Regions from separate parts of the Dyella sp. 05T440 genome, predicted to be linked through region 1. Evidence: predicted binding sites of a transcription regulator. Region 1 holds the regulator's gene; the other holds the start of a gene.

Region 1 (15,235 bases):
TCGATATTGCCCGCCTGCATCGCAAGCAGGCGCGGCGCGTGGCGGCCTTTCTCGCCCACGTGGTGGGACACGCCCATTCGCGTCAGATGGATCCGGCCACGCGCAAGTCCTGGTGCCAGGAGTTGCAACGCAATCATTCGCGCACCCTCGATGCACCGTCGTGGCTATGGCAGGCCGTGACCGGCCTGCTGTCGATGCATGAGCGCGATTATCTGGACCACTGCCGCCGTTACGTGGGCGGCCAGGCCTGAATCGTTCGCACAGAACCGTCAGAGCGTGATCGTGGCCGACAGCATCGCCGGGTTGCCCTGCAGTCGATTGGTGACATCGAATTCGTGCAGCCAGCGCAGCGAGAATTCGACCTGGCCGCCCTGCCACTTCTTGAGGTAGTTCACCATCGGGCCCACCGCCAGTGCGTGTCCCTTGAAGCCGCCAAGAAGATCGGCCGTCGGCCCCGTGTCGTCTTCCAGTTGATAGATCCAGCCGCCGACGGCGCCCACGCCCCACCCCGTGGGGAAGCGCTTTACCAGCAAGGTATCGAGGCGATACACCGAACCATTCTGGTAATTGGTCGCCTTGTCCTTGGTGTAGAAGTCCACTGCCGTGGTGGCGCTCCATTCCAGCGAGCCCTGGTCGAACAACCCGGTATAGCCAATGGTGGGCGAGAAGGTCCAGGTGTTGAGGCTGGCATTGGCCAGGCGGCCATCCTTGTAGTCGCCGGTGGGCGCATAGAAGTACAGCGAGAACGACATGTGCTGCGTCTGGCTGAAATGATGGCTGGCGATCACGGGCGCGAAGAACAAGTCGTACGGCCCCAGCACGTGGGATGAGCGACTCGCGCTGAAACCGCCGAGCCGTGCGTTGACGTTGGCATCGACGTAGGCAAAGGGCATGGTCATCATCGAGGCAAAATTCCAGGACGAAGGCGCCGTCTTCCAGATATACAGGCCGGTGATCGTGGCCAGCTGGAACTCCGCCTTGAGACCCAGCGCCGAGCCGCCGCCGGCGATAGGCACCTGCTTGGACGCGCTGATCGAGCCGTCGTAATACGCATAGCCGTATTGCCAGGTGAGCCCCGGCTCCGGGGGTATCAGGCCCGAGTACGACGTCGCCTGCATGCCGGTGATGGAGCGGCCAACGCCCGTTTCCGTGGCGTGCAGTGGCAAGGCAAACAGCGCAGCCAACGGGACGCCATACAGCGCGATTCGTTTCATGACAGCTCCAGGCGTGGCGCGACGGCATGCGCGTTTCGTGCGGCAGCCGGACTGCCCGCACGGCCTCAGCCTCTACGGATCACGGGAGTCGGACAAGCGAAAATCCACCTACTGGATCTACGTAGAAATACGCAGAACGGCGTGCGGGCCGCGTACCAAAAATGCCGCGCCATGATCTTGCGACATGCGATCCGCGCGACGGCATCCGTGCGGTCTGGGCGCTGCGGTGTCAGGACACGCGCCGTCAGATAGTGGCGCCGCGAACCTCGCGCTCCACGCCACCTTCCGGAAAGCGCGCAATCGCCTGCTGCGCCGCCTGCTCCAGCGACGTGACCACTTCGTTGAGCTCGGCATTGACCGGCGGCTCCACTTCCGTCGCCGCCAGCGGTTCGGGAAAGAACACACCAACCAGGCAGGCATCCGGAATCCCGCGGCGAGTCAACGCAACGGCCTCGTCGAAGCTCTCGCGCTCCTTGGTCGGGTGGGTGCTGACGATGTAGACCATCGACACAGCGTTGGGCGTGGCTTCCGGATGCGGCTCGGCGTCGAAGGCTGCAAAATCCTCGACGGAAAGATGGCGCGCATCGATATTCAGGTCGCGCAGGATGCGGGTGAGCAGTTCGGTGGCAAAGTCGCTGGCGACCGAACCCAGGCCCAGGCAAAGCACGACTGAGCGCGGCGCAACGGCGAGCGGCCCCTGCCAGCGACCAAACGCATCTTCGCGGTGCTGGCGCAGGCTGCGGCCGATGCTCACGCTCTCCAGCACCGAGCTGCGACGGCGCCAGCGCGCCCATTTGCTTTCATGGCTGTCGAGCGTCTCCACCACGGTCACGATGGCGCGCTTGACCGCAGTCTGCTGCTCGGTGCTGATCGCGCCAGCCGCCAGGTCGATGCGCGCCAGCTGCAACGCGGGCAGCAGCACCGCGTCGCAATATGCGGCGAAGCTTTTGCGTTTCAGGAATTCGCGCGCCTCGCTCAAGATCTCGCTCGCATCGCCCGACAAGGCGCGCTGATACACGCGTTGCGGCATGGTCAGCGCCGGCGTGTCCCCGAGCAGGATATTGAGCAGGTTCAACGCCTGCACGTGACGGCCCGCTACCACCAGGCAAAGCGTCAGCGGCGTGGACATCAGCAGGCCCACCGGACCCCACAACCAGCTCCAGAAAATCGCGGCCACTACGACGGCGAGTGGCGACAGGCCCGTGGTGTGCCCGTACAGAAACGGCTCGATCAGCTGCGACACGATGATCTCGACCACCAGGTACAACATCACCGTCATCAGCAGCAGCGACCAACCCGGCGCCACGGCGGCCGCGAACAAGCTCACCACGGCAGCCACCAGCCACACACCGATGTAAGGCACGAAGCGCATCACCGCCGTGAGCAGGCCCCACAGCAGGGCGCTGGGCACGCCGATGACGGCCAGGCCCAGCCAGATCGCCACGCCTACGCCAAAGTTGACCGAGAAAGTGGAGATGAAAAAGCGCGAGAGCCGCTCGCCTGCATCGTTGATCGCGGCCGTGGTGGCGCGCAGGTCCGCACCGCCGGCGAGACGGATGAAGCGGTCGCGCAGGGCTTCGTGTTCCAGCAGCACAAAAATCAGGACCACCAGCACGATGCCCGCCGTTTCCACCGGGACCCACGCGGTGGACAGCACCCGAGTGATCACCGACACCGGCGCACTAGGCAGCTTGGTCGCGGTTGATGCCGGCTTGGGCACGGCAGGCGCGTTGGTCAGATAAGGGGGCGCGGCCGCACCCGTGACAGGTGCCGACCCTTGGCCGGATTCGTCGATCACCTTGCCCAGTTCGCCACTGAGGAGATCCAGGCGTCCCACCGTTTGTTCGCGCAGCGACTGCACCTTGGTGTGAATGGTCGCCTCGTACTGCGGCAGGCTGCGCGCCACATGCACTACCTGCGTGCCCATCATCGCCGTCGTGCCGGTCACGATGACCACCAGCGCCAGCACCGCAATCATCACCGACATGCCGTGGCCTAGGCCGATGCGGCGATACAAGCGCACCCATGGCGCCATCAGCAGGCTGAGAAAGAGCGCCAGGATGATCGGCACCAGCACCTCACGCCCGAAGTACAGCAACGCCAGCACCGATGCCGCGGCGATGATGACAACCGCGCGCTGGCTCGCCGTCACGGCGGGCAAAGTGGGGTCTTGCGACGACATGGGCATCTCCTCTACACCGCGGCGTGTCCGGGACGACGACGTCGTCCCGGATAGCGCAAGGATAGCCTTGCCCGATGTCGGTTGGGTCAGGCCGCTTCTTGTTCCAGCGGCAAGCGGCACAGGCGGCGCACATCCAGCAAGGCTACGAAGCCGCCCTGTGATGGCAATACGCCGTGCACGGGATCGTCTTCACGCGCCATGGCGCCCGGCAGCGGCGGTGCGATATCGGCGGCGGCGGCGTCCAGCAGGTCGCCAACCGCATCCACGCGAATGCCGACCAGATGCGGACCATGCGAGAGCATCACCTGACGCACCTGGAATGGGTCGACACGCATTTCGTCGGGCAGCCCCAGGCGACGGCGTCCATCGAGCACGGGCACAATGCGGCCGCGCAGGTGACGGATGCCCAGCACGTCGTGCGCCGAACCCGGCACCGGGGTCAGCTCGCCATCGCGCAACACTTCGCTCACCTGCGTCAGCGGCGCGGCATACAACTGCCCGCCGATGCGGAAGGACAGCCAGTGCTGGGCGTTCTGTACATGTTTCATGGCGATGGCTCCCCGACGGTGGGATGGGTGTTGGGTACTACCGGCTTGCAAATCACGGGCCATGCTCCGGCGCGGCCACGTGGGCCGATCCCACGGTGATCGCACCCGCCGCGACGTTGGGCAGACTGGCGCGTGGCGTCACTTCCGGACCGGAGTCGACGTCCTCCGGCACGCTGCGCTGGGGCTTGGCGAGGATTACCTGGTTCACCGGAACTTCGTCGATCAACCGGGGCGCCACCACTTCCACCGTGGGCACGGCTGTGGCGGGCTTGGTGTTGGCGACCACGGCGGCGCTGGCCGGGGACGCGACGGAGGCTGCGGGAGCCGGCGCGCCCTGCCTGTCGGCGGTGAGCTGGCCTGCGCCCGGTGCATTGTTTTCCAATCGCTTGGGCTCGCCTTCTTCGCTGAGCACCACGATCAGCACGCGGCGATTGCGATTGCGACCGTCTTCCGTCGCGTTGTCGGCATTGGGGTGGTATTCGCCCCAGCCCATGATGCCCAGGCGGGTCGGATCCACGCCCTGCTCCGTGAACAGGCGCGCCACGCTCGCCGCGCGGGCGGCGGACAGCTCCCAGTTGGACGGATACATCGCGGTGTTGATCGGCCTGTCGTCGGTATAGCCCTCGATGCGCACCGTATTGGGGAATGGCTTGAGGATCGAGGCCATGCTGTTGAGCACTTCGTTGGCTTCCGGCGACAGTTTCGCCACGCCGCTGGGGAACAGGATGTCGGTACGCAGCTCCACTTCCAGCCACGAGGTGGTCTTGCGCACGATCACCATCTGCTTGTCGATCAAGGGCTGCAGCGCGCGCACCACCTGGTCGCGGATCACTTCGAGATTGCGCTTCTCTTCCACCGGGGAGGCGGCACGGGTATCCACGGCGCGCACCATCTGCGGGCGTCCTGGAATGGGCACGCTTACCGGGATGGTCGCCGCGCCAGGCTGGCTCCCCGGCGAGGCAATCGCCGGATCGACATTGTGCGGCTGCGCACGCGTCTGCGGCATCGGCGCGATCACGTGGCTGGAGCCATTGAACGCCTCGATGATGGAGTTGGACATCACGCGGTACTTGCCTTCGTTTACCACCGAGACCGCGTACATCACCACGAAGAAGGCGAGCAGCAGCGTCATCAGGTCGGCGTAGGGAATGGCCCAGGCCTCGTGATTGACGTGGTCTTCGTGGTGTTTCTTCTTCCTGGCCACAACGCTGCGCCTCCGTTACGCCAGGTAACCCTGGAGCTTCGCTTCGATCTGGCGAGGGTTGGCGCCCTCGGCGATGGAGACGAGGCCTTCGATGAGGATTTCGCGCATCTGCGTCTGCTTGTGGATCAGCGCCTTCAGGCGCGCCGACATCGGCAGCATCCACAAGTTGGCCAGCGCCACGCCGTAGATCGTCGCCACGAACGCAGCGGCAATGCCGTGGCCGAGCTTGCTCGGATCGGCCAGATTCTGCATCACCGCCATCAGGCCCATCACCGCGCCGATGATGCCCATCGTCGGCGAGAAGATGCCTGCCTGCTCGAACACTTTCGCGCCGGCCAGATCATGGTGTTCGCGCGCGCCCACTTCGACTTCGAGCACGCCGCGGATGGCCTCGGGCTCGCTGCCGTCGACCAGCAGCTGCAGGCCTTTGCGCACGAAGGTGTCGTTTTCCGCGTCGATCTGCGGCTCCAGGCCCAGCAGGCCCTGGCGACGCGAAATTTCGCTCCAGCCCACGATACGGCTGATCAGATCCGATGGCTGGTGCTGCGGCGGCTTGTACACCAGCGGGAACATCGACATCGCGTGCTTGAGCACCTTGCCGGAGTTCTGCACGAGCAGTGCCGCGATGGTGCCCATGAACACGATCACGAATGCCGCCGGATTCCACAGCGCTTCCACGCTGGAACCCTTGAGGATGGTGCCGACGATCACGACCACGAAGGCCAGGATCGTCCCGATGAGACTTACCAGATCCATGTCAGGTATTCACTCGGAGGGATGGGAGGAGTTGACCGTCGCTGCCGGACAAGCCGGCAAGATCCATCACCAGCGCAAGACGGCCGTCGCCGGTAACGGTGGCGCCCGCCACGGCGGGCACGCCTTCGAACAGGGGGCCGAGCGGTTTCACCATCACGTCTTCGCGGCCAAGCACTTCATGCACCAGGCAGCCCAGGCGCATATGGCCGATGTGCAGCACCACTACGTGGCGACCCGGCGCAGCGTCCACACCGATCCAGCCGCCAAGGTTGGCCAGCGCGAGCGCGCGGCCGCGATGCGAAGCCACCGCACGCCCGTCCAGTTGCTGTTGCTGCCCCGAGGCCAGTTCGAACACTTCATCGACATTGCTCAGCGGCAGCGCAAGCAGACGCGAGCCCACGCGCACCATCAGCACGCGCTGGATCGCCAGCGTCAGCGGCACGGCCAGCTCCAGCGTGCTGCCTTTGCCCAGCTGCGAGCGCACCGACAAGGTGCCGCCCAGCTCCACCACGCGCGTCTTCACCACGTCCATGCCCACGCCGCGACCGGAGATGTCGGAGACGGTGGCGGCCGTGCTGAAGCCAGGGCGGAAAATGATTTCGTAGCATTCGTTCTCGGTGAGGCGCGAAGCCTGCGCCTCATCCATCAACCCCTTCTCCACCGCCTTGCGGCGCAGGATCTCGGGATTCATGCCGCGCCCGTCGTCGGACACGGTGATCACGATGCGCTCGCCGCGCTGGCTCGCACCCAGCGTCACCTTGCCCTTGCGGGGCTTGCCGGCGCGCTCGCGTTCGTCCGGCATTTCCAGGCCGTGATCGAGCGCGTTGCGGATCAGGTGCACCATCGGATCGGCGAGCGCTTCGACCAGGCTGCGATCGAGATCGGTGCCCTCGCCTTCCTGGATCAGTTCCACTTCCTTGCCGAGCTGGCGCGAAAGATCGCGCACGATGCGCGGAAAGCGCTGGAACAAGCGGCCCACCGGCTGCAAGCGCATGCCGAGCACGGCGTTCTGCAAGGCATCGGCCACGCGATCGAGTTCGGTGGCGGCCAGCTCGAGCGTTTCATCGCCGGTCTTGGCCGCCAGGCTCAGCAGTCGGTTGCGCACCAGCACCAGCTCACCGGCGCGGTGCACCAGGGCATCGAGGCGGGCGGTGTCCACGCGCACGGTGTTTTCGGGCGCCGGCGCCGCCTGCTTAGCCGGTGCGGCGGCAGGAGCAGGTGCGGGGGCAGGAGCGGATGCCGGCGCGCTCGCGCCCGGTAGTCCGCCCTTGCCGTGAAGATTGTCGAGCAGCGATTCGAACTCGTCGTCCGAGATCGTGCCTGCGGTTGACGATGCGACGGCCGCGTTCGTCGTCGCGCCAGGCTGGCCGCCCTTGCCATGCAGGTTGTCCAGCAAGGCTTCGAATTCGTCGTCGGAAATGCTGCCCGATTCGGCCACCGCCGCGGGCGCACCCGGTGCGCCGCTGCTCCCATAGAGGCTATCGAGCAAGGCCTCGAATTCGGAATCGTCGATCGTGCCGTCGCTCGGCGGCGGCGCTACCGGCGCGGCCACCGGCTTGGGCGCCGGTGCAGCGGCCTTGCCCGGCATCAGGCGTTGCAGCAGGCCAGCGGGCGGCATCGCCATCCCCGTGCCGCCGGCCAGCGCCGCCATCATGTCGTTGAGCAGATCCAACGCTTCAAGCAGCGCATCCATGCGGCTGGCGTCGAGCAGCAACTGCCCGTTGCGCGCCACGTTGAGGAGATCCTCGGCGTGATGGCACAGCTGCACCATCGGCTCGATCGCAAGAAAGCCCGCGCCGCCCTTCACCGTGTGGAACGCGCGGAACACCGCGTTCAACAGTTCGGCGTCGCGCGGCGAGGCCTCCAGCCCGATCAGCTGATCGCCCAGGCGCTGCACCAGTTCCCCGGCTTCCACCAGGAAATCGTCGCGCAACTCGTTGTCGAACGAGGGATCCATCGATCAGAAACCGAATTCGCTCAACAGACGATCCGCCTCATCCTGGCTGGTGACCTTGACCGGGCCGGCGGCGGCTTCACCCGACGCCAGCGCGCCGGTGAGGCTCACGAGTTCCAGCAGCGAGTTCTCCACGCTGCCGATGAAATTCACCACCTTCTTGATGCGCTGACCGGAAAGGTCCTGCCACGACTGCGCGACCACGAAATCGGCGAGGCCATCGCGGCAAGCATGGGCGAACGCCTGCGACTGCGTCGCCAGCACATGCGCAACTTCGCCTTCAGTGGTGCCATCGATCACGGCACCGGCGTTCTCGGCCAGCGCGTCGGCCTGCGGACGCATGCGCTCGACGAAATCGAGCGAGCGATGCGCGGCCTGCGAGCTCATTTCCAGCACGTCTTCCAGGTGCTTGCGTGCATCGGCGACGCTGCCCGGCACGCCTTCCTGCGCGAGGTCGCCGCCGAGGCGGCGCACGGCATCGTGCAGGTCGCGCGCAAGCAGGCCGAGTGCGCGGAACACGCGCTGTTCGCGCTCGCGCACCAGCGCGTCGAGGGCCTTTTCAAAGGCAGCACCATCGGCGCTGTTGAGCAGGTCGTGCAATTCAGGCGGCATGGCTTCGCCAGCCATCAGGGAAACTTGTGCGTTCATGCGGTGGCTCCGCTGGCGGCCAGACGTTCGAAGATCTTGCTCAGCTTTTCCTGCAGGGTCGCGGCGGTGAACGGCTTGACGATGTAGCCGTTCACGCCGGCCTGGGCGGCGGCAATGATCTGGTCGCGGTTGTTCTCGGCGGTCACCATGAGTACCGGCATGCCCTTCAGCGAGGGCTCGGCGCGGATCGCGCGCAACAGGTCGATGCCCGTCATGTTGGGCATGTTCCAGTCGGTCACGACCATGTCGAAGGCGTTGTTGCGCAACATGGTCAGGGCGTTCTCGCCATCGTCGGCCTCCTGGATCAGGCCGTTGCTGAAACCCAGCTCGACCAGCAGGTTGCGAACGATGCGCCGCATGGTGGAGAAGTCGTCCACCACGAGGATCTTCATATTCTTGTCCAAACGCTTTCTCCGCTGCGCGTAGATATGACTTGTGTTGAACAGGGACGAGGGACCAGTTGCGAGGGCGCAACGACCGGACGTCGGGTTGCGAGGGCGCAACGACCGGACGTCGGTTCGACCCTGCACGGCGCAGCGACCGTCCGGACTCACGCCCTTGTTAGTCGCCCCTCGCCCCTTTACGTTTTCCTGCCTTCCTTTCCTGCCCCTCATGCCAACCGCTCATCCGCGCTCGCAAGCGCACGATGGCCTGGCCGTGGATCTGGCACACGCGCGATTCGGTCACGCCGAGCACCGCACCAATCTCCTTGAGGTTCAGTTCTTCCTCGTAGTACAGGGACATCACCAGCTGCTCGCGTTCGGGCAGGCCGCCGATGGCTTCCACCAGGGCCTCGCGCATGCCTTCGTGCTCGACACTGTCCGCCGGGCTCAGGCTGTCGCCATCGGCCACGTCGAACGCCGCGCCACCATCCGCGTCATCCGGTGCGGAAAGGCTGAGCAGGCGTGCACTCGCCGCGTCGGCCAGCACCTGGTGATATTCCTCGGCGCCCATGCCCAGTCGCCGCATCACTTCGGCGTCATCGGCATCAGAACCGGTTTCGATTTCAATCTGACGAACAACCTCCGCCATTTCGCGTACTTTTCGATGCACCGACCGTGGGGTCCAGTCGGTGCGCCGCAATTCGTCGAGCATCGCGCCACGGATGCGGATACCCGCAAACGTTTCGAAGCTCGCATTCTTGCCGGTGGTGAAATTGCGCGCGGCCTCCAGCAAACCGATCATGCCGGCCTGAATCAGGTCGCTCACGTCCACGCTGGGCGGCAATCGACCCATCAGGTGATAGGCGATCCTTCGCACCAAGGGAGCGTGCTGGCGAACCAGTTCGTCGGCACTCTGCCGCGTCAGCTGCAGATATTCGGAAGCCACACTCATGTCACCACCCCGTTGCTACTGCGGCCTGCCTGCTGAAAAAGGCGATGCGATCCAGGCCCAGTCGCTCGGGTTCACCCCATGTATCGACCGCACCCGCCAATTGCTTGAATGCCAATCCCGACCGGCTCGACGGCCACAGGTCCACCACCGCGCTCTGGCGACGGATGGCCTGCTTGAGTCGTTCGTCATGCGGGACATGGCCCATGAATTCCAGCGCCACATCGAGGAAGCGATCGCAAACTCGTGCGAGTTTCTGATGCAGCTGCCTGGCTTCGCCCAGGTTGCGCACCATGTTCGCCACCATGCGGAAGCGGCGCACGCCAAAATCGCGGCTGAGTACCTTGAGCAAGGCATACGCATCGGTGAGCGAAGCTGGTTCGTCGCACACCACCACCACCACGTCATCGGCGGCGGCGGCGAACATCGCCACGTTGTCGGAAAGTCCTGCGGCGGTATCCACCACCAGGTAGTCCGGCGGTGTCACCAGATCGTCAAACGCGCGGATCACCGCCGCGTGCTCGCCCGCCCCCAGCTGCGCCAGTCGACGCGTGCCCGAACCGGCCGGCACCACTTTGAGGCCGTGCGGCGCGGTCATCAGCAGATCCTCGATCGAGCAGACGCCGTCGAGCAGGTGGCCGATATGACGCGTGGGCGTGAGGCCGAGCAGCACGTCGATATTGGCCAGGCTCATGTCCGCATCGAGCAGGATCACCTGGTGACCCTGCACGGCGAGCGCCATGCCCAGGTTCACCGATACCGTGGTCTTGCCCACGCCGCCCTTGCCGCCGGCCACCGCGATGGCGCGGCAACGCTTGCGCGGCGCAGAGCCGCTCAATCCATACGCCTGGTCCTGGACCGGCGCCTGTCGGCTATGTCGTTCGGTCAGCGCACGCAGCATGCTTTCCAACCCCATCGCCTGGTTCATTGCAAAGACACCGCTCATGCACTTGCCACCGCTAGTCCGAAGCGATCCGCCATCACCACGTCATCGGCCGGCGCCGTGCCCTTGAGCACTTGCGCGGCACGGCACACCAGCACCCGCGCATCGGCTGTGGCGATGTCTTCGGGCACGCGCTGTCCATCGGTGACGTAGTCGAGCGCGAGTCGGTGACGGATCAGCACCGACAGCGCGCCGCCGAGGCTCGGGGCCTCGTCGAGTTTGGTGAGAATGCAGGCGTGCGGCTTGACCGGCAGGTAGGCGCGCACCGCTTCGTCCAGCGACGAGGCATGTGCATTCGCCGCCATCACCAGGCAGGCGCGCAGATCGCCGCCGTTGCCCAGCACTTCCAGCTGTTCGGCCAGGCGCGGATCGCCGCCGGCCAGGCCGGCGGTATCCACCAGCACGGTGTGGTGGCCGCGCAGCAATTCCAGTACATGGCGCAGGCTGTCGGCGTCGTAGGCGGGATACACGCGCACGCCGAGCAGGCGGGCGTAATGTTCCAGCTGCGCCGCGGCGCCAATGCGGTAGTGATCGGTGCTGACCAGCGCGACCTGCGATGCGCCATTGCGCATCACCGCGCGCGCGGCGAGCTTGGCGATGGTGGTGGTCTTGCCCACGCCGGTGGGACCGACCAGTGCGGTCACGCCACGGCGCTCCGAATGATCGCGCGGGCTGATCGACAGGCTTCGGCTGAGCACGCCCAGCGGCAGGTAGCGCGCCTGCTCGGCGTTGATCTCGACCGGCAACTCACCGACCAGCTGACGGGCCACATCCGGTTCGATGCCGAGCCGCGTCATTTCGCGCAGCACACGGGCGCGCATCGGCTGACGGCGCTCCAGGTCGTTCCAGATCAGGCTGGACAGCTGCGTTTCCAGCAGGTCGCGCAGGCTGCCCAGTTCGGCGCGCACGCGTGCGGTGTCCTGCATGGCGCGTTCGAGCAAGGGGTGAATCGAAGCGGTGACCTCGCCGGCCACATTGGCCTGCGCAGATTCCACCGGTGCGGATTTTTCTTCCAGCGCCTTGGCCTGCGAGGCGGCCGGCTTGCGGGCCCCCAGCGTTTCGATCGTCGGCTCCATGCGCGGCGCGGCGGTGGCGCGACGCGAGAGCGACACGGTCACGCCATCGTCCTCGTGACGGTTCGCCGTCGGCAGCGGCGGCGGCATGACTTCCGCACGGCGTGCAACGGAGGCTTCCACATCGCGCTGCGACGCGGCAGCAGCCGGTGCGCGGTTTTCCACTTCCAGCGGCGCACCGTGGCGCGCGGCTTCGCGCACCAGGGCTTCGTCGAAATCCACGGCAGCGATGATCTCGATGCCGTCGTCCATCCGGCGCGTGGACAGGATCACCGCATCCGGTCCCTGGTCTTCGCGCACTTCACGCATGGCCTGGCGCATATCCGGGGCCACGAAACGCTTGATCTTCATGCCTTGCTGCTCCGCGAAACAGGGACGAGGGACGCGCGGCGAACCTGCGCGGCCGTGCCTCGTGGCACGTACCGCCCATTCGCCAACGACTCGATGTTTGCGCCCTCGCTACTCATCCCTATTCCCTCTCTCGTCTGCTTGATTCAGCGACCCAATGCCTGCACCAAACGCACTCGGCGGTTGTCCGGCACCTCGTTGTAAGCCAGTACGTGCAGGTTCTGTGCCACATGGCGAGTGAAGCGTGCGAGCCACGGACGCAGCTGCGGCGCGACCAGCAAAACGGCCGGTTCGCCGCTCATTTCCTGCTTGCGCGCAGCGTCGGCAACGCCTTGCTGCAGGCGGTCGGCGAGGCCTGGCTCCACCGCGGCGCCCGCTACGCCGCCATTTGCGAGCGATCCCAGCAGGATCTGCTCCAGCTCCGGCGCCAGCGTGATGACCGGGATCTCGGTACCGAGCCCGGAGATCTCCTGGACGATCTGGCGACCGAGCGCCACGCGTACGGCAGCGCTGAGGGCGCCGGGATCCTGACTCTGGTTGGCGTGCTCCGCCAAGGATTCGACGATGGAACGCATATTGCGGATCGGCACCCGCTCGGCCAGCAGGTTTTGCATGACCTTGACCACCACGCCCAGCGACAGGCGCTTGGGCACCAGGTCTTCCACCAGCTTGGGCGTGGTCTGCGCGAGGCGATCGAGCAGCTGCTGCACGTCCTGATGGCCGAGCAGTTCGTGCGCGTGGCTCTGCAGGATGTGCGACAGATGCGTGGCGACCACGGTGGCCGGATCGACCACGGTGTAGCCCAGACTCTGCGCCGTTTCGCGCTGGCCCGGTTCGATCCACAGCGCTTCCAGGCCAAACGCCGGATCGCGCGTGGCGATGCCTTGCAGGCCTTCCTGCACGCGGCCGGGGTTGATCGCGAGCAGCCGATCGTTGTGCACCTCGGACTCGCCCATGGGCACGCCCATCAGGCTGATGCGATACGTGTTGGGGCCAAGGTCCAGGTTGTCGCGGATATGCACCGGCGGCACCAGGAAGCCCAGCTCCTGCGAGAGCTTGCGGCGCACCGACTTGATGCGGCCCATCAGCTCGCCGCCCTGGTGCGTATCCACCAGCGGAATCAGCCGATAGCCAACTTCCAGGCCCAGCGGATCGACGCTGGCGACATCTTCCCAACCCAGTTCGAGACGTTCCGTCGGCGCGGCCGGCGGCGGCACCTCGGCGGCAGCTTTCGCCACGCGCTCAACCGCTTCGCGATCGCGCTTGATCATCAGCCACGCCGCACCGCCACAGGTGCCGCCCAGCAGCAGGAAGGCGATATTGGGCATGCCCGGGATCAGTCCCATCACGCCCAGCACCACGCCCGCCACGGCGAGCGCACGCGGCTGGCCGAACAGTTGGCCGACGAGCTGTTTGCCCATGTCGGTGGACTTGGACACGCGCGTCACGATCACCGCGGTGGCGATGGACAGCATCAGCGATGGTACCTGCGCCACCAGGCCGTCGCCGATGGTGAGCAGCGTATAAGTCTTGGCGGCTTCACCGGCGGAAAGCCCGTGCTGGAAGATGCCGACGAAGAAGCCGCCGACGATGTTGATGATCAGAATCAAAATGCCGGCGGTGGCGTCGCCGCGCACGAACTTGGAGGCGCCGTCCATCGAGCCGTAGAAGTCCGCTTCCTCGCGCACTTCCTGGCGACGGTCGCGCGCCTGTTCCTGGTTGAGCAGGCCGGCGTTGAGATCGGCGTCGATCGCCATCTGCTTGCCGGGCATCGCATCGAGGGTGAAGCGCGCCGTCACTTCGGACACGCGGGTGGCACCCTTGGTCACCACCACGAAGTTGATGATGGTGAGGATGGCGAACACCACCAGGCCCACCGCGAAATTGCCGCCGATGACGAACTCGCCGAACGCTTCGATCACCTTGCCCGCGGCGCCAGGGCCGTCGTGGCCATTGAGCAGCACCACGCGCGTGGAGGCGATGTTGAGCGCGAGGCGCAGCAAGGTCGCCATCAGCACCACGGTGGGAAACGCGGCGAATTCCAGCGGGCGCATCACGTAGATCACCGCCAGCAGGATCACCAGCGACAACGCGATGTTGAAGCTGAAGAGCATGTCCAGCAGGAACGGCGGCAGCGGCAGCATCAGCATCGCCAGTGCGGCGAGCATGATCACCGGCGCACCGAGGCCGCGGCGTCCGAGCATCTTGAGATTGCCTAGGGCAGTCGTGTTTGCCATCACTGTTCCGTCAGAACTTGTAGGGACCCATCAGGTCCGGATCAACATCGGGTTGCGGCGCCGACGGCGGCGCATCACCGCGCGACACCGCCTGCTTGAGCTGGAAGACATAGGCGAGCACCTGCGCCACGGCGACGTACAGCGCCGAGGGAATCTCGCGATCGATCTGGGTCGTGGCATACAGCGCGCGGGCCAGCGGCGGCGCTTCCACGGTGGGGATGCGATGGCTGGAAGCGACCAGGCGGATCTGCAGCGCCAGTTCGTCCATGCCCTTGGCAATCACGCGCGGCGCGCCCATGCGGCCTTCGTCGTAGCGCAGGGCCACGGCAAAGTGCGAAGGGTTGGTGATCAGCACGTCTGCCTTGGGCAGCTCCTGCATCATGCGCTTGCGCGCCATCTGGAACTGCAGCTGCCGGATGCGTCCCTTGAGCTCGGGGTTGCCGTCGCTTTCCTTCGATTCGTCCTTCAGTTCCTGGCGCGTCATGCGCAGGCGCTTGTTGTGATCGAACTTCTGGTACAGCGCATCGGCACCGCCGATCAGCGCAAGGATCGAGCCGAACAACAGCGCACCGTGACCCAGCAGACTCATCGCCTTGAAGGTGCCGGCGCGTACTTCGCCGACGCCGGTGGCCATCAGGTCGTCCTGCCAGTTTTTCAGCACCATCACCAGGATGCCGCCGATCAGCAGCAGCTTGAGCAGCGACTTGGCCAGCTCCACCAGGCCACGCATGGCAAAGATGCGGCCGAGACCCTTGATCGGATCAAGCCGCTCGAATTTGGGCTCCAAGGCTTCGGC
Region 2 (17,291 bases), on a different contig from region 1:
GTACTACGAACAGAGCGGCAATCCCAACGGCAAGCCGGTAGTGTTCCTGCACGGCGGCCCGGGTGGCGGCACCAATCCGAAGTGCCGGCGCTTCTTCGATCCGGCGGTGTATCGCATCGTGCTGTTCGATCAGCGCGGCTGCGGCAAGTCCACGCCGCACGCGGAATTGCACGAAAACACCACCTGGAACCTGGTCAACGACATCGAGCGCATCCGCGGGCATCTGGGCATCGATCGCTGGCAGGTGTTCGGCGGCTCCTGGGGTTCGACGCTGGCGCTCGCCTATGCGCAGACCCATCCGGAGCGCGTGACTGAGCTGGTGCTGCGCGGCATCTTCATGCTGCGTCGCTGGGAACTGGAGTGGTTCTACCAGAAGGGTTGCGACGCGCTGTATCCCGATGCCTGGGAAACCTATCTGAAGGCGATCCCCGAGGTGGAGCACGGCGACCTGATGAGCGCCTACTACCGTCGCCTGACCAGCAGCGACCCGATCGAACGCGTGGAAGCGGCGCGTGCATGGTCGGTATGGGAGGGCGCCACCAGTTACCTGTGGCAGGACGAAAGCCATATCCAGTCCAGCGGCGAAGACGAATTCGCACTGGCGTTCGCCCGCATCGAATGCCACTACTTCGTGCACGGCGGCTTCTTCGAACACGACGACCAGCTGCTGCGCAACGTCGAGCGCATCCGCAAGATTCCTGCCGTGATCGTGCAGGGTCGCTACGACGTGGTGTGCCCGATGCGCAGCGCCTGGGATCTGCATCGAGCATGGCCGGAAGCCGATCTGCGCATCGTGCAGGACGCCGGTCACTCGGCATTCGAGCCGGGCAATATCTCGGAGCTGATCAACGCGACCGATCGTTTCCGCGGCTGATTGAGCCCCACTGACGTACGCGAACCCCGGTAGCCATCTGCCGGGGTTTTCTTATGTCTGCGACATGGCCAGCCGGGGAAACACGTGCAGGCTGACGTGCGCACGCTTGGCCTGGCGCTTGGCGCGCGCGGCGAGCATGGCGATCGATTGCGCGCGTTGCGGCAGCGGTGGCGCCAGCTCCACTGCTCCCATCACCACCGTCGTAAACGGGAAGAATTGCGGCTCGCCGCGACGATCCTTGCCTTGCAGTCCGCCGTGGAAGATGTCCAGCGCATCGAACAGTTGCGGCGAGCGCGCATTGAACGCATCGATCACCCGCTGGCAGCGTGCCTCCCAGTCGCCGCTCTGGAACAGCACCACGAAATCGTCGCCGCCGATATGGCCGATGAAATCCAGCGCCGGGTCCACGTGCTCGCTCAGCAGCCCTGACAGCAGGCGGATCATCTCGTCGCCGCGCGAATAGCCGTAGTGATCGTTGAACGGTTTGAAGTCGGTGAGATCGACGTGCACCACGGTGAAACACTCGCCGCCATCGATCAGCCGTTCCAGATGTTCGGTAGTGGGAATATTGCCGGGCAGGAAGGTCAGCGGGTTCGCGTGCCGCGCTGCTTCGATACGCAGCTCGCTCACGCGACGCACCAGGGCCTCGCCCGTGCCCAGGCCCAGATAGACGCCCTTGCGCGTCACGATGAAACCGTCGGCGAGATAGCGTTGATCTTCGCCGCGCAGCACGTCGGCCAGGCTTTCGAGGCTGCGGTTTTCATCGCATACCAGCGGCGCGCTGTTCATCAGCGCCGTGCATGACTTGCGCGCCAGCAGTTCGCGGGCAAAGGGCTGCGCCATGCGCTCGTTGACCAGGCGGCGATTGATCAGGCCGATCGGATGCCCGTCCTTTACCACCGCCACCGCGTGCAGCTCGGGATGATCGACGAACAGCGCCATCACCTCGTCGTTGGTCTGACGCGGCTGCACGGCGGGCGCCTCGATCAACAGGTGGCTCACTTGCGTGGGACGCTGCGTGACCGGGCCGCGCGGGCGCGGCAGCACTGACACTGCCGCCGTACGCAATACTTGCCGAGATTCGGCGCTGGCTTCGCGGACAATGTGTTCGGCAGGACGGCCAATCAGGAAGCCTTGCGCATAGGGAATACCCAGGTCGCGCAAGACGCGCAGGTCCGCCGGGTCTTCCACGCCTTCGCCGACTAGGTCAGTGCCCAGTGATTCGGCGACCTGGCAAAGCGAGCGCACGATGGCCAGGCGACCCGCGCTGCGCGACACGCCGTTGATGAGGTATCGGTCGATCTTCACCACGTCGGGGTGGATCTCGTTCCACATCTCGAAGTTGGAATGGCCATTGCCGAAATCGTCCAGCGCGACGCGGATGCCATGCGCACGCAGATAGCCCAGGGCATGGGCGAGGCGGGCAGGGCTTTCCACCACATCGCGCTCGGTCACTTCGATGGTGACGCGGGCGGGGTCGAGGCCGCAGGCCGACAGTGCCAGCAGCACGTCGTCCGGGCGCAAGGTGTCGTGCAGGATGGCGTGTGCGCTCAGGTTCACCAGCAGGCGGCCCGCTGCCGCCTGCGCTTCGAACGCACTGCATAGCGTGCGTGCGGCATGCAATTCCAGCTCCGCCAGTCGGCCCTCCATGCGGGCCAGATCCAGCAGATCGAGGATCGACAGCTCGCCCGGCATGAAGGCACAGCGGCTCAGGCCCTCGTGCGCCACCACTTCGAGCGTGTCCACGCGCACCACCGGCTGAAAGACCGGCTGCAGGCTTCCTGCGGCGAGCGCGCGCTCAAGCACGGCTTGTGGCGTGTAGTGGGGGAGGGGGCTGGCTGGCATGCCCTGTTCGATGTCAGGCCGCGGCCCGCGTTGGATGCACCTTGGCAGATGAGAGCCCCGCTTCATGCGGCGACCCATGGTGGCCTTCCGTTTGGGGAAGGCGGAAAAACGCGACTTGCCGCATCAGCGTGTCGGCATCAGTGGCCAGCGCGCGGCCGGTGTACTTGATGTCTTCCACCAGCTCGGCGTTGGCCTGGGTCATGCCGTCCATCGCCATCACCGCGCGATTGACCTGGCCGATGCCACTGACCTGGGACAGCGTGGCGCCGGATATCTGCGAGACGCGCGTCGATACATTGGCGATGCTGAGCACGATGCCGTCGAGCGCCTCGCCCGAGCGCGTCACGCGTTCGCGTGCGGTGACGACGGCGTCGCCGCTGCGTTCCACCAGGCGACGGATGTCCTTGCCGGCATCCACGCAACGGCGCGCGAGCTGGCGCACTTCGGTGGCCACCACGGCGAATCCGCGGCCGCGTTCGCCTGCCTGCGCCGCTTCGATGGCTGCGTTGAGCGAGAGCAGGTTGGTCTGGAACGCAATGCTGTCGACCAGGTCGACGATCTCCGCGATATCGCGGCTGGCCTTTTCGATGGCGAGCATCGAATCGATGGCTTCGTCTGCCACCTGGCGGCCATGCTCGGCGTGCTCCAGGGCATCGCGTGCCGCGGCCGCTGCGCCATCGGCGTGGCCCGCACCCAGTGCGGCGGTATCCGCCATATGGGTCATCGACGCGCTTGTCTGCTCCAGGCTGGCCGCTTGTGCCTGCGTGCGCGAGCTCAGCGCTTCGTTGTCCAAGGCAAGCCGACGCGCGCGTTCGCCCACCGATTCGGCACCGACGCGTACTTCGGTCAGCACCTGGGTGAGCTGGGTATCCATGGAGGCGAGCGCGCCCAGCAGTTTGCCCAGCTCGTCGTTGGAGCCGACGTCGATCGCCTCGCCCAGCGTGCCGGCGGCGATGCGTTCGGCCACCTGCGTGGCGCGCGTGAGGCGTTGCATGAGCGAGCGCATCAGCGCGCCATCCATCAGGATGGTGACGGCGAGCGCCACGCCCAGCAGCACCAGCAAGAGCACCATACCGTCGCGGTCCGCCGCGCGCTGCATGGTCACCTGCTGGTTGCCCTTGGCCAGCGCGGACTGGAACAGGTTGGCGAAGTCGCTCTGCAGGGGCTCATAGGCCGGCTGCACTTCGGTGGTGAGCTTGAGGCCGCCGATATCGAACTGACCCGCATCGAGCAGGGCGAGGGTCTCGTCGATGATGCGGTCGGCTTCGGCGCGATGGGCGGTGGTGAGCTTGAGCGCCTGCGCCTGTTCCTGCGCCAGTTCGCTGCCCAGCAGCGTCTTCCAGTGGCGCTCGGCATCGATGCGATCGGCGTGGATGCGCGTGTGTGCGTCTTCCACCGCCGAGGGCAACTGGGACATCACGGCATGGACCAGCACCTGCAGTGTGCTGTTGTAGTCGTTCTGCACACGGCCCACGTCGGCGACCGGGCTGAGCGAACCGTCGACCAGACCCTGGATGCGCGTATCCGCGCGATGCAACTGCACCATGCCGGCCACGCAGGTGATCGCCAGCAGCGACACGATGGCCAGCAGGCGCAACAGCAGACGCTGGCGCAGCGTCAATCCGGTGGTCGGCTTGGAGAACTTGAACATGGGGAAGTCCGGGGTGAGGGAACTGCAAGAGCTGTCGGCTCACCGCGCGGTAACTTTAGCCAAAAATGCAGGAAAAGCGCTTTATATTCAACTTGTTATGACTGCCTCGCGGGGTCGAGGCGACGCGGAAATCATGGCACGGGAAGATGTCGTCTCCGTGACTTATGTGCTGCACTTCTCATGCTTGAGTCAAAGAAAAACCCCGCCGATGAGGGCGGGGTTTTGGCGGAACGTGAGATGCCGATGCTCAGCTGGCGGGCAATTGCTTGGTGCCGAAGATCTTGTCGCCCGCATCGCCGAGCCCGGGCAGGATGTAGCCGTGCTCGTTGAGCCGCTCGTCGATGGACGCGGTATAGATCTCCACATCCGGATGCGCCGCTTCGATGCGCTTGAGGCCTTCGGGCGCGGCGACCAGGAACAGTCCCTTGATGCGCTTGCAACCGGCGGCCTTGAGCATGTCCACCGTGGCAACCAGGGTGCCGGCGGTGGCCAGCATGGGATCGACGATCAGCGCGATGCGCTCGTCCATGCGGCCAGTGAGCTTCTCGTAATAGGTGATGGGCTCGAGCGTCTCCTCGTTGCGCTGCAGGCCGACCACGCTCACCTTGGCTGCGGGAATCATGTCGAGCACGCCGGGCAGCATGCCCAGGCCGGCGCGCAGGATCGGCACGATGGTGACCTTCTTGCCCTTGATCTGGTGCACGGTGAGCGGACCGGCCCAGCCTTCGATGCGCTGCTCGACCGTTTCCAGATCCTTGGTGGCTTCGTAGGTCAACAGCGAAGCCACTTCCGAGGCCAGCTCGCGAAATTCCTTGGTGCTGATGCCGGCGCGACGCATCAGGCCGAGCTTGTGCTGGATCAGGGGGTGATGGACTTCGACGATTTTCATGGGCAAACCTGGCGGCAGAGTCGGTGAATTGTCACTCACGCGGCGTGATGAGGGCGAGCGGTTTGTCCAGACGAAGCTCGCGATCGATACCCGCCTTCGCGACCAGTTCCGCATCGTGGCTGACCAGGATCAGCGAGCCGCGATAGGTCGCCAATGCCTGCTCGAGCAGCTGGCGGCTGTCCAGATCCAGATGGCTGTCCGGCTCGTCGAGCAGCAAAAGGTCATAGGGTTCACGCGCGCTGTCGAGTGCCAGCAGGGCGAGCTTCACGCGTTCGCCCCCGCTCAGCGCACCGGCGGCCACGTCGGCACGCTCGCCACGCAGGCCGATGCCCGCGAGATATTCACGATAGCGCGTCGGTGCATGGCCGGGCGATAGCTCGCGCAGGTTCTCCAGAGCGCTGTGTTGGTCATCCAGCAAGCTGTAGTGCTGGTCGATCAGCAGCAAGCGTTCACCACGCCGGAGTTGTCCGCCGCGTGGGGGTAAACGCCCGGCAATGGCGGCGAGCAGGCTGGATTTGCCGCTGCCGTTGTCGCCGTGCAGGTAAAGGCGTTCGCCCGGTGCGAGATGCAGATTGATCGGCTGGTCATGTCCGTAGGGCGGTATGAAGTCGTGCAATTGGAACGATGCACGCGTCGCCGCATGCTCACCCAGGTCGAAACGCTGGGCGCGATGCACGTCCACGCGAGCACGGGCTTCGGAGAGTTGTTCGTGTTGCCTGGCTTGTTGCAAGCGCTGCGCGGTGAGCAGGCGGGCACCGGTGTCTTCCGAGCGCTGCTTGCGTCGATCCAGCAGGATGGTGGGCATGTTCGCGTTTGCACGTTCGCGCTGGGCTTTCTGTTGTTGCCTGGCGAGACGTTGCCGCTCTTCGTGCTGTTTGCGCTCAAGCATCTTCTGCTCGCGTCGCGCCTGGTCCAACTGCCGCCCGGCCGCCTGTTGGTCGGCATCGCGTCGCGGGGCATAGGCGGCGTAGTCGCCGCCATAGCGACGCAAGCCTTGCGGCGAGAGTTCGTCGATGCTTTCCACGTCGGCCAGTAGTGCGCGGTCGTGGCTGATCAGCAGATAGCCGCCCGCGTGTGCCGTCAGCTTTTCGCGCAACCAATGTCGGCCGCGACGATCCAGGTGATTGCCCGGCTCATCGAGTATCAGGAAATGCTGGTCGTGTTCGAACAACTGCGTGAGCTGCAGGCGCACGCGTTCGCCGCCGCTGAGGCTCTCCCATGGCCGTGCCAGATCGCTCGGTAGCGCGGCCTGTTCCAGCCATCGACTAGCCCGTTCGTACACGGTCCAGTCGTCGGCAAGCGCCTGGAAATCCGCAGGATCAACGCTGCCTGCCTCGATCCGGCGCAGCGCATCGAGTTTGTGCTCCACGCCCAATGCCGCAGCGATGCTGCCGCCGAACGCCGACCAGCGTTGCGGTAGATAGGCGAGCTCGACGGTGCGCGCGACCTGGCCGTGGGTGGGTTCGATCCGGCCAGCAAGGATCTGACCGAGCAGAGACTTGCCGCTGCCATTGCGTCCGACCAGTGCATGGCGGCCAACGGAAAAGGACGTCTCGAGTTTTTCGAAAACGGGATCGCGACCCGGCAAAGCAAAGCCGAGCTGGTGGATAAATATGGCTATGGCTGTCATAGACCCTCCGGCAGGGGAGTGGCATACGACAAGGGGTCTGGCGCTTAAGCGCGCTGAGGGATGTCGACCGCCCTGTCACTCGTGGCCAGACGCAACGCACCCAAAGTGGGAGCAATCGGTTGGCAGGCGAGCGGCTTAGAGGCGCATGTCGGCGGTGAATCCCTGGAAGGCTTGAGAGTGCGCAGGATAGCAGCAGAACCTCAAGCGGCAATAAAAAGGGCGCCGATAAAACCGGCGCCCTGGTGGCTTGCTCAAAAATGCGATCAATGGCCCGCGTTGGGCGTACCGCTCAGGCAGGCGCTCATGAACTGCTTGCGCTCGTCGCCCTTGAGCGTCTTGGCATGCGGATCGGCATTGCAGGCCTTCATCTTTTCCTGCTGGGTCATCTTGGCCGGTGCGGCGCTTTCGCCCTTCAGGCAGCTGCTCATGAAGGTCTTGCGCTCGTCGCCGGTCTTGCCCGTGGCCTGCTTGTTGCAGTCGGTCATGCGCTGCTGCTGCGAGTTCTTGGCGGGCGCGCTGCTGCTTGCCGCCTGCGGCGCGGCAAAGGCGGTGGAGGCAGCGAAGGCCAGCGCAACGCTGGCAACCATCAGACTCAAACGCGAAGACATGCGGGTACCCTCCTGGATGACATGACCGGCGAACGCCGGCGTCGCAAGTCTATGCCTGCCGACAGGTCGCGTGGGAGGGCACGAGCGGTCGCCGAGGCGTCCCGTTCAGCAAGCCGGAGGGGGACAGGAGAATCGGACTTTTCTTAGCCTGGCGGGGCGCCAAAGGAAAGGCCACGCCCGTCGCCGGGCGTGGCCTCCCAGGGATCTGAAGCTACCGATCAGTGACCGTGGTCGTGCCCTTGGTCATCGTCGTCGTGATGGCCATGCCCGTGGTCGTCGTCATCGTGATGACCATGGCCTTGTTCGCCGAACAATCCCGGCACGAACAGATCGACCACGAAACCATCGTGATCGGACACGCCAATCGCCTTGCGCACGTCGGTGGCGGTGGCAGCATCGGCCTTGGTCTGCACCGGCGCATCGAGGTCGGCGCGGCCGTACTGCATCTTCAGGAAGCGCAGTCGGGCGACGTCGTTCATCAACGCATGATCGAGCACCTGCACCGTCGGCACTTCGCGGCCCGAGTTGCCGGAGCCTGCCGCGGTATAGCCCTGGATCGGACCAAATGCCTCGGTGTAGAGGAACGAGTAGCGATCGTTCTGCGGCACCGATTCGACCGCATTCCACAGTGCCGGGCGCACGATGTTCTTGCCCAGCTTCAGCTGGTTTTCGCTGTCCTTGTACTTGCCCGACGCCAGTCCCACCACGTCCACCCAGCCATCGCTGAACTGGTAGGCATTGAAGTCGCCCACCACCATCAACGGCAGCCACGGATTGGCGCCCTGCAGGTTCTGCACCTGGCGTGCCAGCGAACTGGCTTGCAGGAAGCGCTTCTGACGGTCGCGCACGGCGCTGTCGTCGTTGTCGTCGACGTTGGTGCGAGCCTTCATGTGCACCGAGATCACCTGGAAGCGAACGCCGCGCGCTTCGGCGGTGAGCAACAGCGGCGGATGGTCGTGCACGAACGCGGTCTGGCCGTTGTCGTTCCAGGTTTCGTCAGCGGCCAGTTGCTGCACGGAGACCACGCGAACGCGATCGCTGCGCACCAGGAAGCCCACGTTGATGCCGCTGGGATCGTGTCCGGGCACCAGATAGGCCTGGTACTTGGCGCGATAGTCGTCACCCAGCTGCGTGGCCAGGCCCTGCAGCAGCGGCAGGCTCTTCACTTCCTCCACTGACAACACGTCGGGCAACTGCAGCACGCTGCCGATATAGGCGGACAGGCGCTGCGTCTTCAAGGCCACTTCATCGGCCGTCGGCTCCTTGCTGTCGCCGCTGCAGGTAAAGACGGTGTTGAAGTTGGTGTCGCAGAAGCGCTCGGTGTTGAACGCACCGATGCGCAGTGCGTACGGCGCGGTCGGTGAAACGGAGCGCGGCATTTCCGCGACGTGCTTCAAGCTGATCTTGGTCGGGATGAAGGTGTAGGCACCGAAGTCGTAGGAGATGATGCCTTCGGCTCGGAACGTGGTGCCCGCCACGAACGGCGTGTTGAGCGGCACGGCGCCGAAGTCCGCGGTATTCATCTTGAATACTTCCGGGTTGCCGCTCCAGTTGGCTAGCTGCACACCGTCAGGCACCGGCACGCCATAGCGCACGCCGGGGAGACGCAACGAGCGCTTGCCGTTCGCGGTGATGCTCACTTCCGCATACGGCTCGCCGCTGAAACGCTTGTTGCCCGTGTTGATCATGCCGTTCTCGATCACCACGCGCATGCCCACGAAGCACTGGAAGTTCGTCGCGCCGCAGGACAGCTTGGTGGGATCGGACGAAGGAACCGCATCGCCAAACACCACCGCCTTCGGCAGGCGCGCGCCATGCGAGCTCACCGTCACCACGGGGCTGGTGAGTTCGGGCAACTGATAGTAGTTGGCGACCCTGGCGTCCACGTTCACCACATCGCCCACCGCCACCGTCGGCGTGCTGGAGGTAAATACATAGATGCCGTTGGAGGTGAGCGGATCGGCATCGGCGCGCGTGTCGGGCGTCTGCATGGTGAAGCCCGCCGGGCCCACCGCGGTGACGATGTTGCCCGTGGTCTTCACCGGCTTGCCGAGCAGCGGCGAGATCTGATCGCGGCCCTGGATCTGCCAGATTTCGGCGGTGACCGGGATGTCGTAGAGAATGGCGCCGATCGCCGTATCGCGCGACAGCGGAAGGTTGCCGCTGGGCTGGCTCAGCTTGACTTCGAAAGCCTTGTCGTCGCTTGGCGTGGTGCGGCCATGCACCACCACGTTGAAGTTCGCCTGCATCTGCCCTTCGGCGATGCTGACGTTGGTATCGAGCGCGTCGTAGTCATGATTGGCAACCGTAGCCGTGCCATCGAGCGTCGCCACGTGCACCGCGACGCCACCCGTGGGTGCAGGCTGGGTGAGTGAGACGGTGAAGGGCATTTGGACGTCCGCAGCACCGCGCACTGTGGCGCTTGCGTCGGCGATGGACAAGGCCTGGCCCAGCACCACGCACGAGCTTGCGCTGTTGTGCGGCGCCGTGGGAGACACCACGTTGAAATCCGCCTGGTTGTCGCCGGTGTTTTGCGGCAGGCCCGCGGCCGTGGGCTTGCGGCCATAGCCCTTATCGGCATTGGTGGTGCCCAGCGACGCCAGCGGCGTGCCGGCCTTGTACGCGGAACCGGTGGAGAGGCCCACCTGATCAACCAGCTGGCCCGAACCATCGAGGATGGCCAGACCGCCGTCGTCGGTGACACCCGTGCTGTACTTGAGATCGCCGGCCACGCTGCCGGAATAACCGCTGCTCGCGCTGTTGGTGAGCAACAGATAGCAGCCCGGCGCGATGGACGTGCCGCTCGGCAGCGTCAGGCGCGTGCCGGTGGTACCGCTGACGTTGGAGGCGTTGAATTTGTAGCCCGACAGATCCAGCGCCTTGCTGCCGCTGTTGAACAGCTCGACGAATTCGTCGTTGCCGCCGGCGGGGCCACGGACGCGAAACTGACTGATGCTGAGATCTGCCGCTTGCGCAGCGGTTGCCGACAGGGCGAGCAACAGTGCGACTAATAGGGCACGTCGAATGTGCGCTGGTTTCATTAACCACTCCCTTCCTGGGTCCGGGGCGGACCCCATCAGGGAGAGGCTAAGTAGCTATTGCGACAGTTTTGCGAAGGAAGTTGCGGTAGCGCTTCATTTTGCGAAGCGCTTTGCGTTCTGCTGTGTGACCGGCATCGTCGACGTTGCGTGAACGACGCCGGTCATGTCGCTGCCTCAGGCCGCTTCGGCCTTCACCGTCTTGAGCTTGCGCGGCCCCTGCAGCAGGGCCTGACGCACATGCGAAACGACCAGGTCCACTTCGTCGCTGGTCACCAGGAAGTGCGGCGTGAAGCGCAGCGAGTTGGTACCGCCGTGGATCACGCCGACGCCGCGCTCGCGCATGAACTCCTCGATCGAATCGGCGCCGTAGCACTTGAACTCCGGTGCCAGTTCGCAGGAGAACAGCAGACCGGTGCCCTGCACCTTGGTGATCAGGCCGCCCAGTTCGTTCTTGAGCGCATTGAGCTTGTCGACGAATTCCTTGCCGCGCTCGCGGATGTTGTTGCGCACCTCGTCGGTGAGCAGGTCGAGCGTGGCGAGCGCCACGTCGAGCGCGCGCGGATTGGCCGTCATGGTGTTGCCGTAGATGCCCTTGCGGTACAGCTCGGCGGTGCGCGCAGTCACAGCAAGCACGGACAACGGATACTGGCCGGCGTTGAGCGCCTTGGAGAAGGTTTCCATATCCGGCGGCGCGAGTTTCTCGAAGCCCGGATAATCGGTGACCGACAACACGCCGTGCGCACGCAGGCCCGCCTGGATGGAGTCGACCAGCAACAGCGAACCGTGCGCTTCGGTGAGCGCGCGCGCCTTCTGGTAGAACTCCGGCGTCACCGCGCGGCCCGGATCGCCTTCGCCCATCACCGGTTCCAGGAACATCGCCTCGATAAACCAGCCGTTCTTGTCCGCGTCGGCAAACACGGCTTCGAGCTGGGCGATGTCGTAAGGCTGCACGGTGAGCAGCGTGTCTTCGTGGCGATAGCTGGCCAGGTGCTGCAGGTAAGTCTTGCGCGTGGAATCGGAATACAGCGCCGGCTTGTCGGTGCGACCGTGGAAGGCGCCCTTCACCACCAGGCGCTTGATGGTGCGACCGGCATAGCGTGCGCCCGGATCGGTCAGCAGCTTGGCATTGACGTCGGCAATGCGACAGGCCAGGCCCACCGACTCCGAACCGGAATTGAGCGCGAGGTAACGCGTATACGGATTGCCGTCGCGGTGGCGGCCCAGTTCGCGATCCATCGCCTTGGCAAAACGCATCTGCGAGATGCTCGGCGTCATCACGTTGGCCATCACTTGCGGACGTGCCAGCGCGGCGTCGATGGCGGCGTTGTTGTGGCCAAAGCCAAGCATGCCGTAGCCGCCGTTGTCGTGGATCACGGCGCCCTTGAAACTCACTACCCACGGGCCGCGCGCAGCAGCGGGCAGGTACGGGTTGATGGCATCGTCCGGATAGAAGTTGACGAATTCGGACTGCACCTGCGCCATCTGTTCGGCTTCGTCGAGCTTGAGGAAGTCGCCGAGTTCAGCGCGCAGTTCACGATGACGCGTCACTGCATCGCTGATCGCCTGCACCAGGTCAGGATGACTGCCCGCGTAGCGTTCGATGGTGGCGTCATCGAGGCCACTGGTCTGCGGTGCGCCGCCGAATTCGCGCATTTCGCGCAGCTGATCAATCACACCCATGGGTAACTCCTTCAAAGTCGACTTGCCTGCCGTCCCGATGGCATGCGCATCGATATGTCTACGAATGCGTTGCGGAAACGCGAAACCGTTCAGCGTTTCTCTTGGCCCGTGAGAGCCATGCCGCACTGCGATCCGTCACGGATGTGGCAATGCAACGACTGCCTGAGCATAGCGCGGCGGTGTCGCCGCCGGTACCCCGGGTGACGCTTGTCATGTGTGGTAGCTGACGGGGTCAACTGCCGGCAAACCCTTGCACTGCCTAGCATGGCAGGCAACAAGGAGGAGCCATGAACCCATCTGCCGCAGTGGTGGCCAGCCTGTCTGGCGCAGTCAAACGTTACGGCGCTTTAACGGCGCTGGATGGTCTGGACCTCATGCTGCACCGCGGCGAACTGCTCGCCTTGCTCGGCCCCAACGGCGCTGGCAAAAGCACGGCGATCGGCCTGCTGCTGGGATTGTTGCGCGCCGACGCGGGCAAGGTGGAATTGTTTGGCCAGGATCCGCAGGCGATCGACGCGCGCCGTCGCATCGGCGTGATGCTGCAGTCGGCCTTTCTGCCATCGACGCTGACTGTATCGGAACTGTTACGCCTCACCATGAGTTATTACCCCGCGCCGCGTTCGCTGGCGGAAAGCGCGGAGATGGCCGGTGTGACCGATCTGCTCTCCCGTCGCTATGCAGCGCTGTCCGGTGGCCAGCAGCGCCGCGTGCAGTTTGCGCTGGCGTTGTGCGGAAGGCCGGAGTTGCTGTTTCTGGATGAGCCCACGGTCGGCATGGATATCGACGCACGGCAAAAACTATGGGCGGCGATTGGACGACTCCTCGCCGAAGGTTGCTCCGTCGTGCTCACCACACATTACCTGGAAGAAGCCGAAGCGCTGGCGCAACGCGTGGTAGTGCTTGGCAAGGGACGCGTATTGAGCCAGGGCAGCGTGGATGAGCTGCGTGCGCATGTCGCGGTCACGCGCATCCGCTGCATCAGCGATCTCGATGCGAGCGCGCTCGCGCAATGGCCGCACGTATCGCATGCCGAACGCGACGGGACGCACCTGCTTTTGCACAGCGATGCGCCCGAACGCGTGCTGCGCCGCTTGCTCGATGCCGATCCCTTGCTGTCGGAACTGGAAGTGCGTCGCGCCGGCCTCGCCGAGGCGTTCACCGAATTGACTCGCGAGAGCGTCGCCGACAAGGAGGCTGCGTAATGTCCGTGACCGCCATCCAACGTTTGCCGTATCAAGGCATGACGTCGCGCCGCCTGCTTGGAGCCTACGCCATGGAGGCGCGCAGCGAATGCCTGCGCTACTTCCGCGCACCCGGTTTCCTGCTGCCGGTGACCTTGTTTCCCACCATGTTCTACCTGCTGTTTGGCATCGTGATGAATCACAACGCCGATGCGAACACGGCCCGCTATCTGCTCGCCAGCTATGGCGTGTTCGGCGTGATGAGCCCGGGTCTGTTCGGCTTTGGCGTCTCGTTGGCGATGGAGCGTGAAAACGGCCTGCTGACGCTCAAGCGGGCGATGCCGATGCCGCCCGGCGCGTATCTGCTGGGCAAGATGGTGATGGCGATGCTGGCCGCCGCCATGGTGATGCTGTTGCTGCTGGCGCTGGGCATCGGTCTGGCGCACGTGCAGTTGGGCGTGCTGCAGGCGCTGGTGTTCATCGTCACCGGCATGTTGGGCGTGCTGCCGTTCTGCGCACTGGGCATGCTGGTGGGCACGCTGGTGAAAGGTCAGGGTGCGCCGGGCGTCATCAACCTCATCTATTTGCCCATGTCGTTCCTGTCGGGGCTGTGGATTCCGCTTTCCGCACTCCCGCAGGCGCTGCAGCGCATGGCACCGGTCTGGCCCAGCGCCCACCTGCAGCAGCTAGCGCTGGGTTCGCTCGGGCTGGGTCACTCCAACGCATGGCCGCACCTGCTTGTGCTCATGGCCTATGGCGTGGGTTTCTTCCTGCTGGCGGCCCGGCGCCTGCATCGGGTGGGTTGAAGTAGCATGCACGAAGGGCGGACGGATCACGGGGAGCGGGACACGGTGCGTCAGTGGCTACGAGCTTGGTTTACGCCGGCGCCGGATTCTCTGGCGGCGATCAGCATGCACAAAGGCAAGTCGCCGTGGGTGGATGCGGTGCATCTGCTGTGGTCGGTGTGGGTGTTCGTGATACCCGCGTTCGATCACTACACCTGGCAGTGGGCCTGGATCACTCTCTTCAGTTATCCGCTGTTCCTGATTCTGTATGCACAGGCTTGCATCGCGTCCCGGCGCCAGTCGCGTTACTACGCCTTGGCCCTGGTCGCCTTGTCGATGCTGCTGCTGCGCTGGTACCCCAGCGGGCTCACTTATTTCGTGTACGGCACCATCATGCTGCGCAGCTGCCGCATGAAGCTGAGCATCTACATGGGGCTGCTCGCAGTCCTCAACGTGATGCTCATCGTCGAGGTGCGCCTGCTGCACTATCCGTGGCAGGCGATCATCTGGATACCCGTCACCTCGATCATTGTCGGCCTGGTGGTGCACGCCGAGCGCCTCAGTGAAGAAAAGGAAGCCGAGCTTCGGCTGTCGCACGATGAAGTACGCCGGCTGGCGGCGCTGGCCGAGCGCGAGCGTATCGGTCGCGATCTGCATGACTTGCTGGGACACACGCTGTCGCTGATCACCTTGAAGCTGGAGCTGTCGCGCAAGCTGTTCGATCGCGATACCGAAGCGGCCAAGCGCGAAATGGCCGAGGCCGAACGTGTGGCCCGGCATGCTTTGCAGGAGGTTCGCACGGCGGTGTCGGGCATACGCGCCACCGATCTGGCCGCCGAACTCGCCGCGGCGCGACTGATGCTGGAATCGTCGGCCGTATCGTTCGAATGCGGCGAGCTGCCGCCTTCCTTGCCGGTCGAGGTCGAGCGAGGACTGGCACTCGTCCTGCGCGAAGCCGTCACCAACATCGCGCGGCACGCGCGAGCGAGTCGTGCGCGGGTGCTCACCGACGTGGCCAATCAGACGCTGAAGCTGTGCATCCAGGACGATGGCCGCGGCGGCATCGATGTACAAGGCAATGGCCTCAAGGGCATGTGCGAACGGGTCAAAGCACTGGGCGGCACCCTGGAGGTGCTCTCGCCGGTGGGACAAGGCACCCGCCTAATCATCACCGTGCCGCTGCGTCCGCGCTCGGTATTTCGCGACCTTGGCCAGATCGACGGGACGCCCGATTCGCCGGCGACGGGTTGGTCACCGCAGGAGCGGCAGGCGACATGAGCCGTTGGCTGAAACCGCATCCCGACTCCCTGCTGGGCAGGCTCGGTTCCTCCAGTTACCTGCGCTGGGAGGCCATGGCGAATCTGGTGTGGGTCGCTGCGCTGCTGATCGGGCCGATCACCGATCCCCGGGCCGTATGGACGCGCTGGCTGGTGCCCACGCTGATCTCAGTGCCGCTGTATCTGTATTTGCACTTCAAGGTATACACGGCGCCCTATCGACAACTGGCCTGGTATGCCGCGGGCATCGCTGTGCTCGGTTTGATGGTGTGGCCTTACAACGGCGTGGCGATCGGTTACGTAGTCTCCTCGGCCATGTGCTTTGCCTACCTGTCGTCGGTGCGTCGCTGGCTGACGGCCTTGGCTATCCTGGCCATGCCTACGGCTATCGTCGCCTATGAGCTGCATGTCTCGCCCTGGGTCATGCTGTTGATCGTCTTCGTGTCATTGACCTCTGGCTTTGGGCATTTCCTGCGCATGAACAACCAGCGCAAGGACGTGGCGCTGCGTCTGTCGCAGGAAGAAGTACGCCGCCTCGCCACCCTGGCCGAACGCGAACGCATTGGCCGCGACCTGCACGACTTGCTCGGTCACACCTTGTCGCTGGTGGCGCTGAAGTCCGAACTCGCGCGCAAACTCGCGCTGGTCGATGCGGAGCGCGCCCAGCGTGAAATGGAGGAAGTCGAACGCGTCGCGCGCCATGCACTGGCCGAAGTGCGCACGGCGGTAACCGGCATGCGGCGCGGCGATCTGGCCGCGGAACTGGTGTCGGCCCGGCTCATGCTGGAAGCCTCCGGCGTCGGTTTCCATGGCGCTTTTCCCTGCGAGGTCCAGCTGCCCGCCCAGGTCGAAGCGCCGCTGGCCCTGGTGTTGCGTGAAGCGGTGACGAATATCTATCGCCACGCCAAGGCGAACACCGCGCGCGTCGACTTCACCATCGACAGGCACAGCTTCCACATGCGGGTTACGGATGACGGTTGCGGCGGCCTGAGCGTGCATGGCAATGGCGTGAGCGGCATGCGTGAACGCGTGCGTGCGCTGGGCGGCAGCCTGCAGATCGATTCGCCGCCGCGGCATGGCACGGTGCTGACCGTGCAGGTGCCCTTGGGCAAAGAGCAGATGTCGGTCGCCGCATCCGAGGCGTCCGACATGGAGTTGAACAACAGGAGTGCCGCATGATTCGCGTATTGCTGGCCGAAGATCAGGCCATGGTGCGTGGCGCGCTGTCCGCGCTGCTCAATCTCGAAAGTGATATCGAAGTGCTTGGTTCGGCGGCGGATGGTGAGTCGGCGTGGCGCGAATTGCAGCGTATCAAGCCCGACGTGCTGGTCACCGATATCGAAATGCCTGGCCTGACCGGGCTGGAGCTCGCGCAGCGCATCCAGCGCCATGACATGCCGATCAAGGTGATCATCGTGACCACGTTTGCGCGGCCGGGTTTTCTTCGCCGCGCCCTGGATGCCGGCGTGTCCGGCTATTTGTTGAAGGATGCGCCGGCGGAGAACCTGGCCGAAGCGCTGCGCATGGTCCATCGCGGCGGACGCGCCATCGATCCGCAGCTGGCGCTGGAGGCCTGGTCCGAGGCCGACCCGCTGAACGATCGCGAGCGGCAGGTGCTGCGCCTGGCAGGCGAGGGGCAGTCGGCCAGCGACATCGCCACCCAGCTCAACCTGTCGCATGGCACCGTTCGCAACTACTTGTCCGAGGCCATCGGCAAGCTTGGCGCCGCCAATCGCATCGAGGCATATCGGCTGGCACGGCAGAAGGGTTGGTTGTAGCCGGCGCGTTCGGGAGCAATCGCGGGCGCGCCTTGTCCTGGCCTCGCCACGC

Evidence for each region. Region 1 encodes FliA, which starts transcription of late flagellar genes. Its sites were predicted from a motif close to TAAAGTTTNNCNNNCNNNGGCCGATAA; they were not measured.
Region 2: a site for FliA is predicted at 4,402-4,428, ahead of AC1DE1_RS08885 (methyl-accepting chemotaxis protein). Genes of this name have one in related genera too.

Annotation. Positions count from the first base shown of each region.
Region 1 is NZ_JBFTKN010000011.1:59,424-74,658, reverse strand. It holds gene AC1DE1_RS15225 (DUF2252 family protein) at 1-251, shown strand, start outside; gene AC1DE1_RS15220 (SphA family protein) at 270-1,214, opposite strand; gene AC1DE1_RS15215 (AI-2E family transporter) at 1,459-3,396, opposite strand; gene AC1DE1_RS15210 (chemotaxis protein CheW) at 3,483-3,944, opposite strand; gene motD (flagellar motor protein MotD) at 3,997-5,148, opposite strand; gene AC1DE1_RS15200 (flagellar motor protein) at 5,164-5,904, opposite strand; gene AC1DE1_RS15195 (chemotaxis protein CheA) at 5,906-7,861, opposite strand; gene AC1DE1_RS15190 (protein phosphatase CheZ) at 7,865-8,506, opposite strand; gene cheY (chemotaxis response regulator CheY) at 8,503-8,910, opposite strand; gene AC1DE1_RS15180 (RNA polymerase sigma factor FliA) at 9,068-9,841, opposite strand; gene AC1DE1_RS15175 (nucleotide-binding protein) at 9,843-10,784, opposite strand; gene flhF (flagellar biosynthesis protein FlhF) at 10,781-12,205, opposite strand; gene flhA (flagellar biosynthesis protein FlhA) at 12,349-14,439, opposite strand; gene flhB (flagellar biosynthesis protein FlhB) at 14,450-15,235, opposite strand, start outside.
Region 2 is NZ_JBFTKN010000005.1:441,995-459,285, forward strand. It holds gene pip (prolyl aminopeptidase) at 1-874, shown strand, start outside; gene AC1DE1_RS08880 (EAL domain-containing protein) at 926-2,719, opposite strand; gene AC1DE1_RS08885 (methyl-accepting chemotaxis protein) at 2,733-4,370, opposite strand; gene upp (uracil phosphoribosyltransferase) at 4,618-5,259, opposite strand; gene AC1DE1_RS08895 (ATP-binding cassette domain-containing protein) at 5,291-6,889, opposite strand; gene AC1DE1_RS08900 (PsiF family protein) at 7,153-7,497, opposite strand; gene AC1DE1_RS08905 (lamin tail domain-containing protein) at 7,716-10,538, opposite strand; gene AC1DE1_RS08910 (aminotransferase class III-fold pyridoxal phosphate-dependent enzyme) at 10,713-12,218, opposite strand; gene AC1DE1_RS08915 (ABC transporter ATP-binding protein) at 12,506-13,420, shown strand; gene AC1DE1_RS08920 (ABC transporter permease) at 13,420-14,205, shown strand; gene AC1DE1_RS08925 (sensor histidine kinase) at 14,311-15,462, shown strand; gene AC1DE1_RS08930 (sensor histidine kinase) at 15,459-16,640, shown strand; gene AC1DE1_RS08935 (response regulator transcription factor) at 16,637-17,239, shown strand.